DNA from 3 places in the Mesorhizobium sp. M0500 genome. Region 1 is predicted to be linked to each of the others. Evidence: predicted binding sites of a transcription regulator. Region 1 holds the regulator's gene; each other region holds the start of a gene.
What was found. The regulator PhoB, encoded in region 1, activates phosphate uptake and scavenging genes when phosphate is short. The targets are predictions, from matches to a motif close to TGTCATNNANCTGTCAT.
Positions count from the first base shown of each region.

Region 2: the regulator PhoB is predicted to act here: its motif matches at 1,509-1,525, upstream of NKI70_RS19335 (PhoX family protein).
Region 3: the regulator PhoB is predicted to act here: its motif matches at 2,542-2,558, upstream of ugpB (sn-glycerol-3-phosphate ABC transporter substrate-binding protein UgpB).

Region 1 covers NZ_JAMYRB010000002.1:141,826-146,424, forward strand. The annotation lists gene NKI70_RS04430 (ROK family protein) at 1-1,038, shown strand, start outside; gene phoB (phosphate regulon transcriptional regulator PhoB) at 1,048-1,737, opposite strand; gene phoU (phosphate signaling complex protein PhoU) at 1,754-2,461, opposite strand; gene pstB (phosphate ABC transporter ATP-binding protein PstB) at 2,494-3,297, opposite strand; gene pstA (phosphate ABC transporter permease PstA) at 3,294-4,145, opposite strand; gene pstC (phosphate ABC transporter permease subunit PstC) at 4,149-4,599, opposite strand, start outside.
Region 2 covers NZ_JAMYRB010000010.1:80,688-85,286, forward strand. The annotation lists gene NKI70_RS19335 (PhoX family protein) at 1-1,442, opposite strand, end outside; gene NKI70_RS19340 (hypothetical protein) at 1,644-1,982, shown strand; gene NKI70_RS19345 (phosphatase PAP2 family protein) at 1,997-2,698, shown strand; partial or broken gene NKI70_RS19350 (sodium-independent anion transporter) at 2,958-3,208, shown strand; gene NKI70_RS19355 (SMP-30/gluconolactonase/LRE family protein) at 3,225-4,085, opposite strand; gene NKI70_RS19360 (helix-turn-helix domain-containing protein) at 4,201-4,599, shown strand, end outside.
Region 3 covers NZ_JAMYRB010000002.1:14,548-19,146, forward strand. The annotation lists gene ugpE (sn-glycerol-3-phosphate ABC transporter permease UgpE) at 1-194, opposite strand, end outside; gene ugpA (sn-glycerol-3-phosphate ABC transporter permease UgpA) at 203-1,087, opposite strand; gene ugpB (sn-glycerol-3-phosphate ABC transporter substrate-binding protein UgpB) at 1,169-2,479, opposite strand; gene NKI70_RS03805 (bifunctional diguanylate cyclase/phosphodiesterase) at 2,775-4,599, shown strand, end outside.

The DNA.
Region 1 (4,599 bases):
CGCGGTCGTCCGCAGGTCGGCCTCGCCCTCAACCCGGAAGCGGCGGCGGTGCTGACCGTGGTGTTGTCGCTGAATTTCCTGTCGGCCGCCATTATCGACTATACGGGACAGGTGGTCGCCGAGGAACAGCGCCGGCTGGACACGCTGACCATGCCGCGCGACGAGCTGATCCGTGAATGCATGGCCATCGTCCGGCGCCGGCTGCAGGATCCAGACCTTGACGTCCGCAGTGTCGCCCGCATCGCCCTGGCGATTCAGGGCATTACCGACTCCCCTGCACGCGCCATGCTGTGGTCGCCGATCACGCCGCAGACCGACATCGCCTTTGCCGACATGCTGGAGGACGAATTCGGCATCCCGGCAACGGTGGAGAACGACTGCAACATGATGGCGGTGGCTTTGCGCTGGCGCAATCCGGATCGCTATCGCGACGACTTCATCGCCATCCTGCTTTCGCATGGCATCGGCATGGGGCTGGTGCTGAAGGGCGAACTGTTCACCGGGACGCATTCCTCGGGTGGCGAATTTGGCCACATGATCCATCGTCCGGGCGGCGCGCTCTGCCGTTGCGGGCGGCGCGGCTGCATCGAGGCCTATGCCGGCAACTACGCCATCTGGCGCAACGCCAGGCAGATGAGCGAAGAAAGCGAACCGATCGCCGACGTCAGCGACGCCGACATGCGAGCACTGGCGGCCCGGGCGCGCGAGAAAGATGGGCCGGAACGCGAGGCCTACCGCAAGGCCGGCGAAGCGCTGGGTTTCGGTCTCGGCTCGCTGTTCGCGCTGATCGATCCGGCACCGGTCGCGATGGTCGGCGCCAGTGCCGCCGCCTTCGATCTGATCGAGCCGGCCATGCGGAAGGCAATCGCCCAGACCGCCGGCGGCCAGCATTCAGGCTCGATCTCCTTCGATACAGAGCCGAACGAATTGCCGCTGATCCGCGAAGGCTGCGCGATGCGGGCGTTAAGCTTCGTCGACCAGGAGATTTTCGCGCCGGGCGCGCAAATGAGGCCCAGCGTCAGAAAGAACGTAGCCTGACCAGGCGGGTCAATCTTCCCTGATCGCATAGCCGGCACCGCGGATGGTGCGGATGACATCCGGCATCCGGCCGTTGTTGACGGCTTTGCGCAGCCGCCCGACATGCACGTCGACGGTGCGTTCGTCGATGTAGATTGTCTCGCCCCAGACATTATCGAGTAACTGGCTGCGCGAGAAGACACGGCCCGGATGCCGCATCATGAACTCGAGCAGCCGGAATTCGGTCGGCCCGAGCCTGATTTCGCTCTTCTTGCGATAGACCCTGTGCGATTCGCGATCGAGCACGATGTCGCCTACCTTCAGCACGCTGGACAGCACTTCCGGCTTGGCGCGCCGCAGCAGCGCCTTGACCCTGGCCATGAATTCCGGTGTCGAAAACGGTTTGACCAGATAGTCGTCGGCGCCGGTCGAAAGACCGCGCACCCGGTCGCTCTCCTCGCCGCGCGCGGTCAGCATGATGATCGGCAGCCGCTCGGTTTCGGGGCGCACCCGCAACCGACGACAGAGCTCGATGCCGGAAACCGCTGGTATCATCCAGTCGAGCACCAAAAGGTCGGGCACATTCTCCTGCAAACGGATCTCGGCTTCGTCGCCGCGTGTCACCACCTCGACCTGGTAGCCTTCGGATTCGAGATTGTAGCGGAGCAGCACACCCAACGGCTCCTCGTCCTCCACCACCATTATGCGTGGTGCGATCATCGGCTGGGCACCCCCATCATGTCACCGGTGCGGACATTGTCGTTTCGTCCTGCTTCGGACGATTGACCGGCAATTGCTCGCCGGTCAGCACATAATACGCATTTTCGGCGATGTTGGTGACATGGTCGCCGATCCGCTCCAGATTCTTGGCGCAGAACAGCAGGTGCGTGCAAGCGGTGATGTTGCGCGGATCTTCCATCATGTAGGTCAAGAGCTCGCGGAACACGGACGTGTATTTGACGTCGATGCGCTCGTCGGCGGCACGCAGCTTGGCCAACGCGGCCGCATCGCCTGCAGCATATTCCTCGATGACACCCTGCACCTGGATGAGAACCAGCTGCGCCATCGCGTCGATGGAATGCGACAGGTCCCGCGGCGTGGCGCTGAGGCCGACCGCACTCACGCGCTTGGCGATATTCTTGGCAAGATCGCCGATGCGTTCGAGGTCGCCCGCCATGCGGATCGCTCCGACCACATGGCGAAGATCGTGGGCCATCGGCTGGCGTTTGGCGATCAGGGTTATGGCGCGGTCGTCCAGTTCGCGTTGACGCGCATCCATGATGGCGTCGTCGGAAACGACGCGTTGCGCCAGCACGTTGTCGGAATTCAACAGGGCCTTGGTCGCCCCGCCGACCATCGAACCGGCGAGGTCGGCCATGTCGCGGATCAGCTTGCTGATCTGCTCGAGATCCTCGTCGAAAGAAGCGACTGTGTGTTCGCCCATGGTCCTGTCCTCATATGCATGATCGGAACGGCTCAGCCGAAGCGGCCAGTGATGTAGTCCTGCGTGCGCTTCTCGCGGGGCGACGTGAAGATCTTCTCGGTCCGGTCGAACTCGACCAGTTCACCCAGATACATGAAGGCGGTCTGGCGCGACACGCGCGCCGCCTGCTGCATGTTGTGGGTGACGATGACGATCGTGTAGTCGGCTTGCAATTCGTCGATCAGTTCCTCGATCTTGGCAGTCGACAGCGGGTCGAGGGCCGAAGCCGGTTCGTCGAGCAGAATGACTTCCGGCTTCACGGCCACGGTGCGGGCGATACAGAGCCGCTGCTGCTGGCCGCCAGATAGGCTCAAGCCGCTGGCGTTGAGCTTGTCCTTGACCTCGCTCCACAGCGCGGCGCGCTTCAACGCCTGTTCGACGCGGCCGTCCATCTCGGACTTGCCGAGGTTCTCGTAGAGCCTGACGCCGAAGGCGATGTTCTCGTAGATCGACATCGGGAACGGCGTCGGCTTCTGGAACACCATGCCGATCTTGGTCCTGAGGAGGTTGAGATCCTGCGACCGGTCGAGAATGTTCTTGCCGTCGAGCAGCACCTGGCCCTCGGCCGTCTGTTTTGGGTAGAGCTCATAGATGCGGTTGAACACACGCAGCAGCGTCGATTTCCCGCAGCCCGAAGGGCCGATGAAGGCCGTGACACTGCGCTCAGGCAGCGACAGGCTGATGTCCTTCAGCGCCTTGCTCTGGCCGTAGTAGAAGTTGAGATTCTTGACCTCGATCTTCGTCTTCTCGGCGACCGTTTCGGCCATCGTCATGTCTGGGGACAACATCTGTGTCATCTGTCCTCTCTGCGTCCGGTAAGGCTGCGGGCGAGGATGCTCAAGCCCAGAACCGTCAGGGTGATTATGAGTGCGCCGGTCCACGCCAGTTGCTGCCATTCCTCGTAAGGGCTGAGAGCGAACTGGAAGATGGTCACCGGCAGGCTGGCCATCGGCGCGTTGATATTGCTGCTCCAGAACTGGTTGTTGAGCGCGGTGAAGAGCAGCGGCGCCGTCTCGCCGGAAATGCGTGCTATCGCCAGCAATATGCCGGTGACGATGCCGGACAATGCGGCGCGGTAGGCGACCGAACGGATCACCACCCAGCGTGGCGCGCCGATCGCGGCACCGGCTTCACGCAACGCGTTCGGCACCAGGTTGAGCATGTCTTCAGTGGTGCGCACGACCACCGGAATGACCAGGATGGCAAGCGCAACGGCGCCGGCAATGGCCGAGAAATGTCCCATTGGCCGCACCATCAGCTCATAGACAAACAAGCCGATGATGATCGACGGCGCCGACAACAGGATGTCGTTGATGAAGCGGACGACGGTGGTGATGCGCGAAAAGCGTCCATACTCGGCCATGTAGGTTCCCGCCAGCACGCCGATCGGCGTGCCGACGACAACGGCGATGATCGTCATCAGCAGGCTGCCCGCGATGGCATTGAGCAGGCCGCCGGCCTCGCCCGGTGGTGGCGTCATCTCGGTGAAGACCGCGAGCGAAAGCCCGGCTGTGCCCTTATAGACCAGTGCGCCGAGAATGAGCGCCAGCCAGGCAAGCCCGATGCCGGCGGCGACGACGCAAAGCGCCATCATCACCGAATTCCTGGCTTTGCGGCGGCTGTGGAGCGATGAGGATGTCGACATCGGTCAGGCTCCCGTACGGGCGTCGATCCGCATCAGCATATAGCGGGCGGCGGCAAGGATCAGGAAGGTGATGGCGAAGAGGATCAGGCCGAGCGCCACCAGCGAGGAGGTGTAGAGGTCGCCGTCGGCCTCGGTGAATTCATTGGCGATGGTCGCCGAGATCGTGGTGCCCGGTGCGAACAGGGAGGCACTGATGCGATGCGCGTTGCCGATGACGAAGGTCACTGCCATGGTTTCGCCGAGTGCCCGGCCGAGGCCAAGCATGACGCCGCCCATGATGCCGATGCGGGTATAGGGAATGACCACGCGCCGGGTCACTTCCCAGGTCGTGCAACCGATGCCGTAGGCCGATTCCTTCAGCACCGCCGGCACCGTATCGAAGACGTCTTTGGTGATCGAGGTGATGAAGGGCAGCACCATGATGGCAAGGATCAGCGCCGAGGTCAGAAGGCCG
Region 2 (4,599 bases), on a different contig from region 1:
GCGTCGACCTGGTCGGCCTCGCGCTTCGAATTGTTGGTCAGCATGACATAGACCTTGCCGTTGGCGGCATTGGGCTGGATGTCTTCCGGGCGGTCCATCTTGGTGGCGCCGAGCAGGTCGGCGGCGCGGCGCGTCTCGATCAGCACGTCGGCCTGGCTGGCAAAGCCGTTCTCCGCCGTCAGCGGCCCTTGGCCGAAGACGATCGGCAGCCATTCGACCGAACCGTCGTCGGCAAACTTGGCGACATGCAAGGTGCCGTCGTCGAGCAAATCCATGTTCGCGGGGCGGTTGTCCGGATTGAACTTGCCTGTGGTGACGAACTTATAGACATAGTCGAAGCGCTCGTCGTCGCCGAGATAGAAGACGACACGGCCATCCTGGGCGACGATCGATTCGGCGCCCTCATGCTTGAAGCGCCCCATCGCGGTGCGCTTCCTCGGCACCGAAGTCGGATCCAGGACGTCGACCTCGACGATCCAGCCGAAGCGGTTCGGCTCGTTAGGCTCCTTGCCGATGTCGAAACGGCCGTAATGCGCTGCCCATTCATAGGCACCTTCGGGAATGCCGAGGCGCTTGTAATTGGCCGCCTCCTTGTGGCCCTGCGGCAGCTCGCCCGAGAAATAGCCGTGGATGTTCTCCTCGGCCATGACATAGGTGCCCCACGGCGTGACGCCGCCGGCGCAATTGTTGATGGTGCCGATGACCTTCGTGCCGGTCGGATCGGCGCTGGTCTTGACGCGGTCGTGGCCGGCGACCGGGCCGGAGAGCGCGATCTCGGTGTTGGAGGTGATGCGGCGGTTGAGCTTGCCGTCGCGAACGACCTGCCATTTGCCTGATACCTTGCGTATCTCGACGATAGTGCCGCCATGCGCGGCCATCTCGACATCCACTTGCTCCTTGCTGAGGGGTGCTTGCTTGGCTTTGCCATCGATGATGGTGACGAGGCCCGGAAACATCAGGTGCGGATTGGTGTATTCGTGATTGACGACCAGCAGGCCGTGCTCGGCCGAGCCGTCGATCGGGATATAACCGACATAGTCGTTGTTGTAGCCGAATTGTCTGGCCTGGGCTTCCGCCGACTGTTTTGTCGGATCGAATTCCGGCGAATCGGCGAACAGCGGATCGCCCCAGCGCAGCAGTACATCGGCGTCATAGCCGGGTGCGATGTGATGCTTGTCGTCGATGCCGGCCTCGAGCTCGTCAAAAGCGAAGGCGGAGCCTTCGGCGGCGCGGGCATTGTCGGCGGTGATCAGCGCCAGCGGGCTGACGGTAGCGGCTATGGCCGAGACGGCAAGCGAGCCCTTGAGGAAGCCGCGGCGCGAGAACCGCGCGGCGATGATCTCACCCATGGTGCGGTTGTCGGTGGGATTGGCTCCTGGCCCATCGTTTTCCTCGAGCAGGCTGGTGCGAAAATGGGCGTCAGGGGAGCGATGTTCGGTCATTGGGCCTGCCTCTGGCTGGATGGATTGCTGGAGCGTGTTGCCTGGCCAATCCGGTATCGCCGGCAGGTCACAGTTTGATGACATGCCGGCTAATTGCCGCCTGCGATTTCGTATCCAACATCGGCCCCGCTTGACCGCGACCGGCGCTTCGGAAACAAGAGCTGCGGCAGGCGCGTAGGGACCGCATCGGGAGGAACAAAAGTGAGTTTCTGGGGACTTGGGCAGCTCTGCGTTTCGACGGTGATCTTCCTGCTGGCGGCGATGGCCGCAAAACAGTGGGGGCTGGCGCCGAGCCTCGGCAAGATTGTGCTGACGTTGGCGCTCTATTCGCTGGGCAATCTGATCATGCTGAGGCTGATCCGTGAATTCGGCATGTCGGTGTCGTTCAGCCTGTCGGCGGTGATCCAGCTGGTGTCGGTGAATGTGGTGGCGCTGGTCTTCTTCGGCGAGCGCGTCAATGCCTTACAGGCAACCGGCATCGTGCTTGCCATCGCAGCTGTGGCGCTGATCACGCTCGGGCCCTATCTGCAAAGGCTGTAACTGCGATCGGGCCGATGAAGAAGATTGCAAGCAGACTGCGCAACTGGCTGGAGTTCCCGGTTCTGCTGGCCGGGCTGGTCATTGCCGGCGGGCTGTGGGGGTTCGAGGAGCTGATGGAGCTGGCGCGGGCCACCACGCCGCATGCCTTCGACACCGAAATCCTGCTTGCCTTCCGCGAGGCCGGGCAGCCCGACAATCCGATCGGACCGGCGTGGCTGGAAGGGGCGATGCGCGATATCACCAGCCTCGGCAGCGCCAGCGTACTGGTGCTGATCACGGCAGCAATGATCGTCTATCTGCTCCTTATCCGCAGGCCAGGCGCGGCGCTTCTCATGTTCGTCGCGGTAGCGGGCGGCCAGCTCCTGTCAAGCGTGCTGAAATTCGATATCGACCGACCGCGCCCTGATCTGGTCTCGCATCTCGCCGATGTGGCATCGCTTTCGTTTCCGAGCGGCCACGCCATGCTGTCGGCGGTGACATATTTGACGCTGGGCAGCATGGCGGCGCGGTTTTTGCCCGGGCGGACAACGAAGATCTATGTACTCGGGCTGGCGGTGCTGACGACGGTGGTGGTCGGCATCAGCCGCATCTATCTCGGCGTCCACTGGCCGTCCGACGTATTGGCCGGCTGGTGCGCCGGCTTTGCCTGGGCGATGCTGTGCTGGCTTGCGGCACGGTTCCTGCAGCGATGGCTTGGGCGGGCCGACGGCACCTGACTCAAATCAGCCTATTGATCAGGCCATGACCGCAGCCTGCCAGCAGGAAAACCATCGACAGCAAGGCTGTCGAGGTCGCCAACGCTTTGAATATCTTCACCCGCTCATCCTTTTGAAGTCGTGCCTGTGCATTCGGGATCGCAGTGGATGTCCCGCCAAACGATGCCGAGGTTTGTAGCATGACTGCGCATCGGCTGGCAAAGAGTGCTGCATGTTTGGAGGCAGACCATCAATCCTTGGTGCAGGAAGACGTCGCCGACCGCGCCAGCGCCGGAACTTCATCCTCGACTGTTCGGCGGTGCCGTTCTTCGATTCGACGGCAGCCAATGTCATCGAGGGTGCGGCCCACAAGGCGAGCCGCGCCGGCGTTCGCTTCATTATATCAGGCGCTTCACCGCAGGAGTACGCCGCATGCTGATCAACCACGGTGTCAAGCGGCCGCTGGTGACTTATGCCGCCTCGATCACGGATGCGCGGGCGCAGCTGAGGAAAGCCGCGCCCGCCGCCTGAGCCGGCAACTGCCGGCTTAGTCGAGGCCCAACGCTGAGACCTCGCCCTCGTTCATCAGCGGCACGAAGATTGTCGACCTGCCGTCGGTGCCGATGTCGGCGCTGCCCGGTTTGAACGTCGCAACCACTTGCGGCGTACCGCCGGCTTTGTAGCGGTAGAGCGTGCCGGTCATATAGGCAGTGGCGTAGATGCTGCCGCCGATGGCAACGACGCCATCGAGGTTGGCAAACTTTTCCGCGCCAGCCAGTGGCGAAACGGCCTTGGTAGCAAGATCGACCGAGAGCAGGCCGCCCGGCTCCGCGGTGCTGAAGTCGGGCTTGATGCCCCTGCCCCACGAAGCGACGATCAGCCGGCCGCCATCGGCGAAGATACCATTCGGCGAAGCAAGCGCCGCATCCCTGACGAACAGTTCGGGCCGGTCGCCGTCGATGCGATAGATCGTATCGGCAAGCATATCCGTGACGTAGATCTTGCCGGACGCGTCGGCGGTCACGTCGTTGAGGAAGACCGCGTTCGGCACGTCGATCGTCGATGTTAGCTTGCCGCTTGCGAGATCGACGACGCGCACATGGGTGAGGTCGGCGACGTAGAGTTTGCCGCCGACAATCGCCATGCCCTTGGGCGCGTCCATGCCGTCGGTCCAGCGTTGCGTGACTAGCTTGCCGTCCATCGACAGGATCGACAGATAGCCGTTGCCGTCGGCTTCGCCGGGATTGCCGACGATGTTCGAGACGATAACGCGCTGGCCGGCGGCGTCGAACAGCGCCGATTCAGGCTGCTCGAGGCCGCCGGTGCGCCAGAGTTCAGCGGCCTGAACTGCCGGCGCGGCCGCGATGCCGACCAAGGCGAGAAGTATCGAGGTGAAGAGGCTCTTCATGGCTAGTCTCCTGTAATGGACTGGCGGAGAGCTAAGCCTTTCGATACTTTTCGGGAAGATCTATCAGGACTAGTACCGAAGGCTGATACCAAATCGTGCAAAAGAGGTGCATCCCATGAACGGCCTGATCTTCGAAGCGCTGAAGCGGACGCTTAAGGCAAAGGGCATCACCTATCGCGTCCTTGCCGAGCGGATGGGTGTTTCCGAGCCTACGGTGAAGCGCATCTTCCACGAGCGCAACTGCAAGCTCGACCGGCTGATGGAGATCTGCATTGCCGCCGGCGTAGAGTTGGAGAACGTGCTCGGCTCTATGAACAGAGGACCAGGACCCGCCAACCAGATCGCGCCGGAGATCGAGCGCAAGCTCGCCGGGCGGCCGGCACTGCTGTTCGTCTTTGTCATGCTTTCCGAGAAATTCACGCCGGAAGGCATCATGCGCTCACAAGGATTGAGCGAGGCTTCGATGTTCCTCTATTTGCGCGACCTCGAGGAACTCGGCCTTATCGCGCTCGGT
Region 3 (4,599 bases), 130 kb from region 1:
CCGCCGAACAGCGCCTCGCTGTAATTGTTCCATAGCTGGTCGCCGGGCAAGAGCGGCAGGGGCGGCCTGAGGATCGTTTGCAGCGTGTGCGTCGAGGCAACGAAGGTGTAGTAGATCGGAAAAGCCACGATCAATATGCCGAGGATGAGCACGGCATGGGCGATGAAGGTGCGGAGCGGGGACTGGCCGATCATCGCTGCCCTCAGCCGTAATGGACTTTGCGTTCCACATAGCGGAACTGGATCGCTGTGAGCGCAATGACGATGGCCATCAGGATGACCGACTGCGCCGCCGAATCGCCCAGGATCAGATTGACGAAGCCGTCATTGTAGACCTTGTAGACCAGCGTCTCGGTCGTCTTGCCCGGCCCGCCGCCGGTGACGGCATGAACGATGCCGAACGTGTCGAACAGGGCATAGACGGTGTTGACGACCAGCAGGAAAAAGGTTGTCGGCGCAAGCAGCGGGAAGACGATGGTCCAGAAGCGCTTGGTTTCGCCGGCGCCGTCCATGGCCGCCGCTTCGATCAGCGTTTTCGGCACCGCCTGCAGGCCGGCGACGAAGAACAGGAAGTTGTAGCTGATCTGCTTCCAGGCAGCAGCCGACACCAGCAGGATCATGGCGTGGGTGCCGTTGAGCAGCGGGTCCCATACGATGCCGAGGCTTCTCAGCAAATAGGCCAACGAGCCGATCGAGGGATTGAACAGGAAAAGCCAAAGCATGCCGGCAATCGCCGGCGCCACGGCGTAAGGCCATATCAACAGTGTGCGGTAGAGGCCTTTGCCGCGCACGGCCTTCTCGGCCATGACCGCGAGCAGCAGGGCCACAACCATGGCAACGATCGCGGTCGCAAGAGAGAACACTACGGTGACCTTGATCGAGTTGAGGTAGGCCGGATCGGCCAGCACCTTCCGGAAATTGGCAAACCAGACGAACCTGCTCTTCAGCCCGAACGGGTCTTGCCTGAGCATCGACTGGTAAAGCGCCTGACCGGCCGGCCAGTAGAAGAAAACCAGGGTGATGGCGAGTTGTGGCGCCACCAGCAGGTAGGGCAGGATCTTGTTGGGAAAGACGACGCGTGGAGACAGGCTGATTTCCCTCGCTATCCAGGTATCGCCCACGCCGGCTCGCGTGGGCGATATTCCAACCGACTAACCGAGATAATCCCGTCAGTTCTCCAGCGCTTCCTTGATCGCCGCGTTGCCGCGCGCAACCGCATTGTCGAGTGCCTGCTGGGCGGTTTGCTGGCCGGCCAGCATCTTCTCCAGCTCCTCGTTCTGGATATCGCGCACCTGCGGCAGATTCGGCAGGCGCACGCCCTTCGAATTGTCGGTCGGCGACTTGCCGATCATCTGCAGGATGGGTGTCTCGCGGCCGGGGTTCTTGTCATAGAAGCCTGATTTCTTCGTCGCCTCATACGCGGCGAGCGTCACAGGCAGGTATCCCGACTTCTGGTGCAGATATTCCTGCACATCGGTCTTGGACAGATAGGCAAAGAAGGCGGCGACACCCTTGTATTCCTCGTCCGACTTGTTGCCGAACACCCACAGGCTGGCACCGCCCGGCGTCGTGTTCTGCGGGGCACCCTTGGCGTCACTGTCGTAAGGAAGCTGGCCGATGCCATAGTTCATGCCGGACTTGACGATATCGCCGAGGCCGCCCGACGATTCGGTGAAGATGCCGCATTCGCCGGCGAGGAATATCTGCTTGGCTTCGGAGGTGCGCCCGCCATATTTGAATGTGCCGTCCTTGGCCAGGTCAGCGAGCGCCTGGAAGTGGTTGACGAAAATCGGCGCATTGATCTTGAGTTCGACATCACCGCCGGCCAGGCCATTCTGCTGGGTGGCCCAAGGCACGTCATTCCACGCCGCGAAATTCTCCAGGTGGATCCAGGTCAGCCAGGTCGAGGTATAGCCGCAAGGGGCGGCGCCGCTCGTCTTGATCTTCTTGGCAGCTTCCCACACCTCGTTCCACGTCTTGGGCGGATTGTTCACGTCGAGGCCTGCCTTCTGGAAGATGTCCTTGTTGTAGTAGAGGATCGGCGAGGAAGAGTTGTAGGGGAACGATAGCATGGTGCCGTCCGGCTTCGAATAATAGCCGACGATGCCGGGCAGATACTGGCTCTTGTCGAAAGTCATCCCGGCGCCGGTCATCACATCGGCCACCGGCTTTATCGCACCCTCGGCCGCCATCATCACGCCGGTGCCGACGTCGAACACCTGGAGGATATCGGGCGCTTGCCCGGCACGAAAGGCAGCGATGCCGGCATTCAGCGTCTCCGGATAGGTGCCCTTGAACACCGGAACGAGCTCATAGTCGCTCTGGCTGGCGTTGAAATCCTTGGAGATCTTGGCGACGACCTCGGCGTTGGCGCCGGTCATGGCGTGCCACCAGCTGATCTGCGTGACGGCGAAGGCGGAGGTGGTGGAAAGCAGGGTCACGGTGGCGGCGATACCGGCCGCAAAGCCGAAGAACTTCATGTTTCATCTCCCGTTTGTCATTGGCGAAAGGGGCACTTCCGCAAAGCCAATATGTGGCGCTGATGACAATCGGACAACGGTTTTATTGCGGATCAATGAACATCATTCCTTCCTAAAGTGCACTCGCTACCGAACCGGGCGCAAGAAATCACATCACCGTCTTTTCGGCGCAGCGGCGTCGGTTTTCCCCCGAAAAGACCCGCCTCATGGCCCGCGGGTTAACCATTCGTTAAAATCTCCAAGAACTAATCAGTCACACCTCCCCTGTTAGTTTTGGCAGACCGAGTGAACCAGGATGCTGACGGTCTATAATTGTATTGTAAGTCAGCACGATCCGAGACTGGTTGCGCTTGCCGCACTCGTCTGTGGAATTTCTTGCTTCTCAGCGGTTAATCTCCTTAAGCATGTCGGCCGATCGACCGAGCGAAACCGGCTTGTCTGGCTGATGATCGCCGCAGCCTCGACCGGGTTCGGCATATGGGCGACGCATTTCATCGCCATGACCGCGTTTACGCCGGGAATACCGAACGCATACAATCCGGGATTATCCGCCTTTTCGCTTGCCGCCGCCGTTATCATGACCGCGCTTGGGATGTGGGTCGCCACCTTGCGCCGCGGCATCGACCATTTCCTCGCCGGTGGCGCCATTCTGGGCGGCGCCATCGCGACGATGCACTACATCGGCATGGCAGCTTTCGAGGTCGAAGGCCGGGTCGTATGGAACCTGCTCCTTGTCGCGATATCGCTTCTGGCCGGCGTGACCCTCGCGGCACTGGCGCTCCTTGTCGTCTTGCGCCGTCCGTCAGCGCTCGCGACTTTCGGCGGCGCCGCGCTTTTAACGCTGGCGATTTGCAGCTTGCATTTCATCGCGATGGCCGCGGTGTCGATCATTCCGGATTCCTCGATTGAAATATCCGAACATTCCATCGAGCCCATTTCCCAGGCCTTTGCCGCAGCGGTCGCCAGCCTGATAATCCTTGTGCTATCGGGTGCCGCGCTATGGATCGACCTGCGCTTTCGCCGCCAGAAGCTCGAGGCCGATCGCATGCACGATCTCGCCAATGCGGCGGTGGAAGGTCTGATCGTTTGCGATGGCACCCGCATTGTCAGCGCCAATGACAGTATGGCGAAGCTGACCGGAACAGCGACAGCCACCCTGAACACGATGCAATTCGGCGAGCTTTTCGACGGACAGAGCGCAGCCGATATGTCCGGCTTCGGCGAACAGGCGCAGGAAGCGAAGTTAAGGGGCAGCGACGGGGCGAGAATTCCTGTCGAGCTGATCGCCAGGAAAATCACCTACTGCGGCAGGCCTCATACGGTGCTTGCCGTTCGCGACATCCGTGAGCGCAAGAAGGCAGAACAAGAGATCCTCCGCCTCGCGCATTTCGATCCGCTTACCGGGCTTGCCAATCGGCGGAGCTTTTCTTCCCGGCTGGAAGCAGAATTCGCCTCGATGGATCGTGGCGGCAAGGATGGACATCTGGCGCTCCTGCTGCTTGACCTTGACCGGTTCAAGCAAGTCAACGACCTCTATGGCCACGGGGCCGGCGATGCTATGCTGCAGAAGCTGGCGCACTGCATTTCCGGCATCCCGCGCCACGGACAGATGCTCGCGCGTCTCGGCGGCGATGAATTTGCCATCATAGCTCCGAACCTCCCCGACCCCCTGGCCGCAGGCCGGATAGCCGAGGACTTGCTGGCGGCGATCCGGGAGGAAAACAGGGTTTCGGTCGGCTCCGGCCTCGTCTCGGCCAGCATCGGCATCGCCTTCTTTCCGCTGGATGCCGAAGACCAGGCCGGCCTGATCAGCCATGCCGACACGGCACTCCATCGCGCCAAAACCGAAGGCAGGGACACTTATCGGTTTTTCGAGATAGCCATGGGCACCGCGGCTCGCGACAAGCGCGTGATGGAGCATGAATTGCGCCAGGCGATCGCCCGCAAGGAGTTCCACCTCGTCTATCAGCCGCAGAAGGAGATCCGCGGCGGCAGGATGATCGGCTTCGAAGCCCTGGTCCGTTGGCAGCACCCTGAGCGGGGTGACATTTCTCCGGCCGTTTTCATCCCCGTGGCCGAGGACAGTGGCGCTATCGCGCAGATCGGCGACTGGGTGCTGA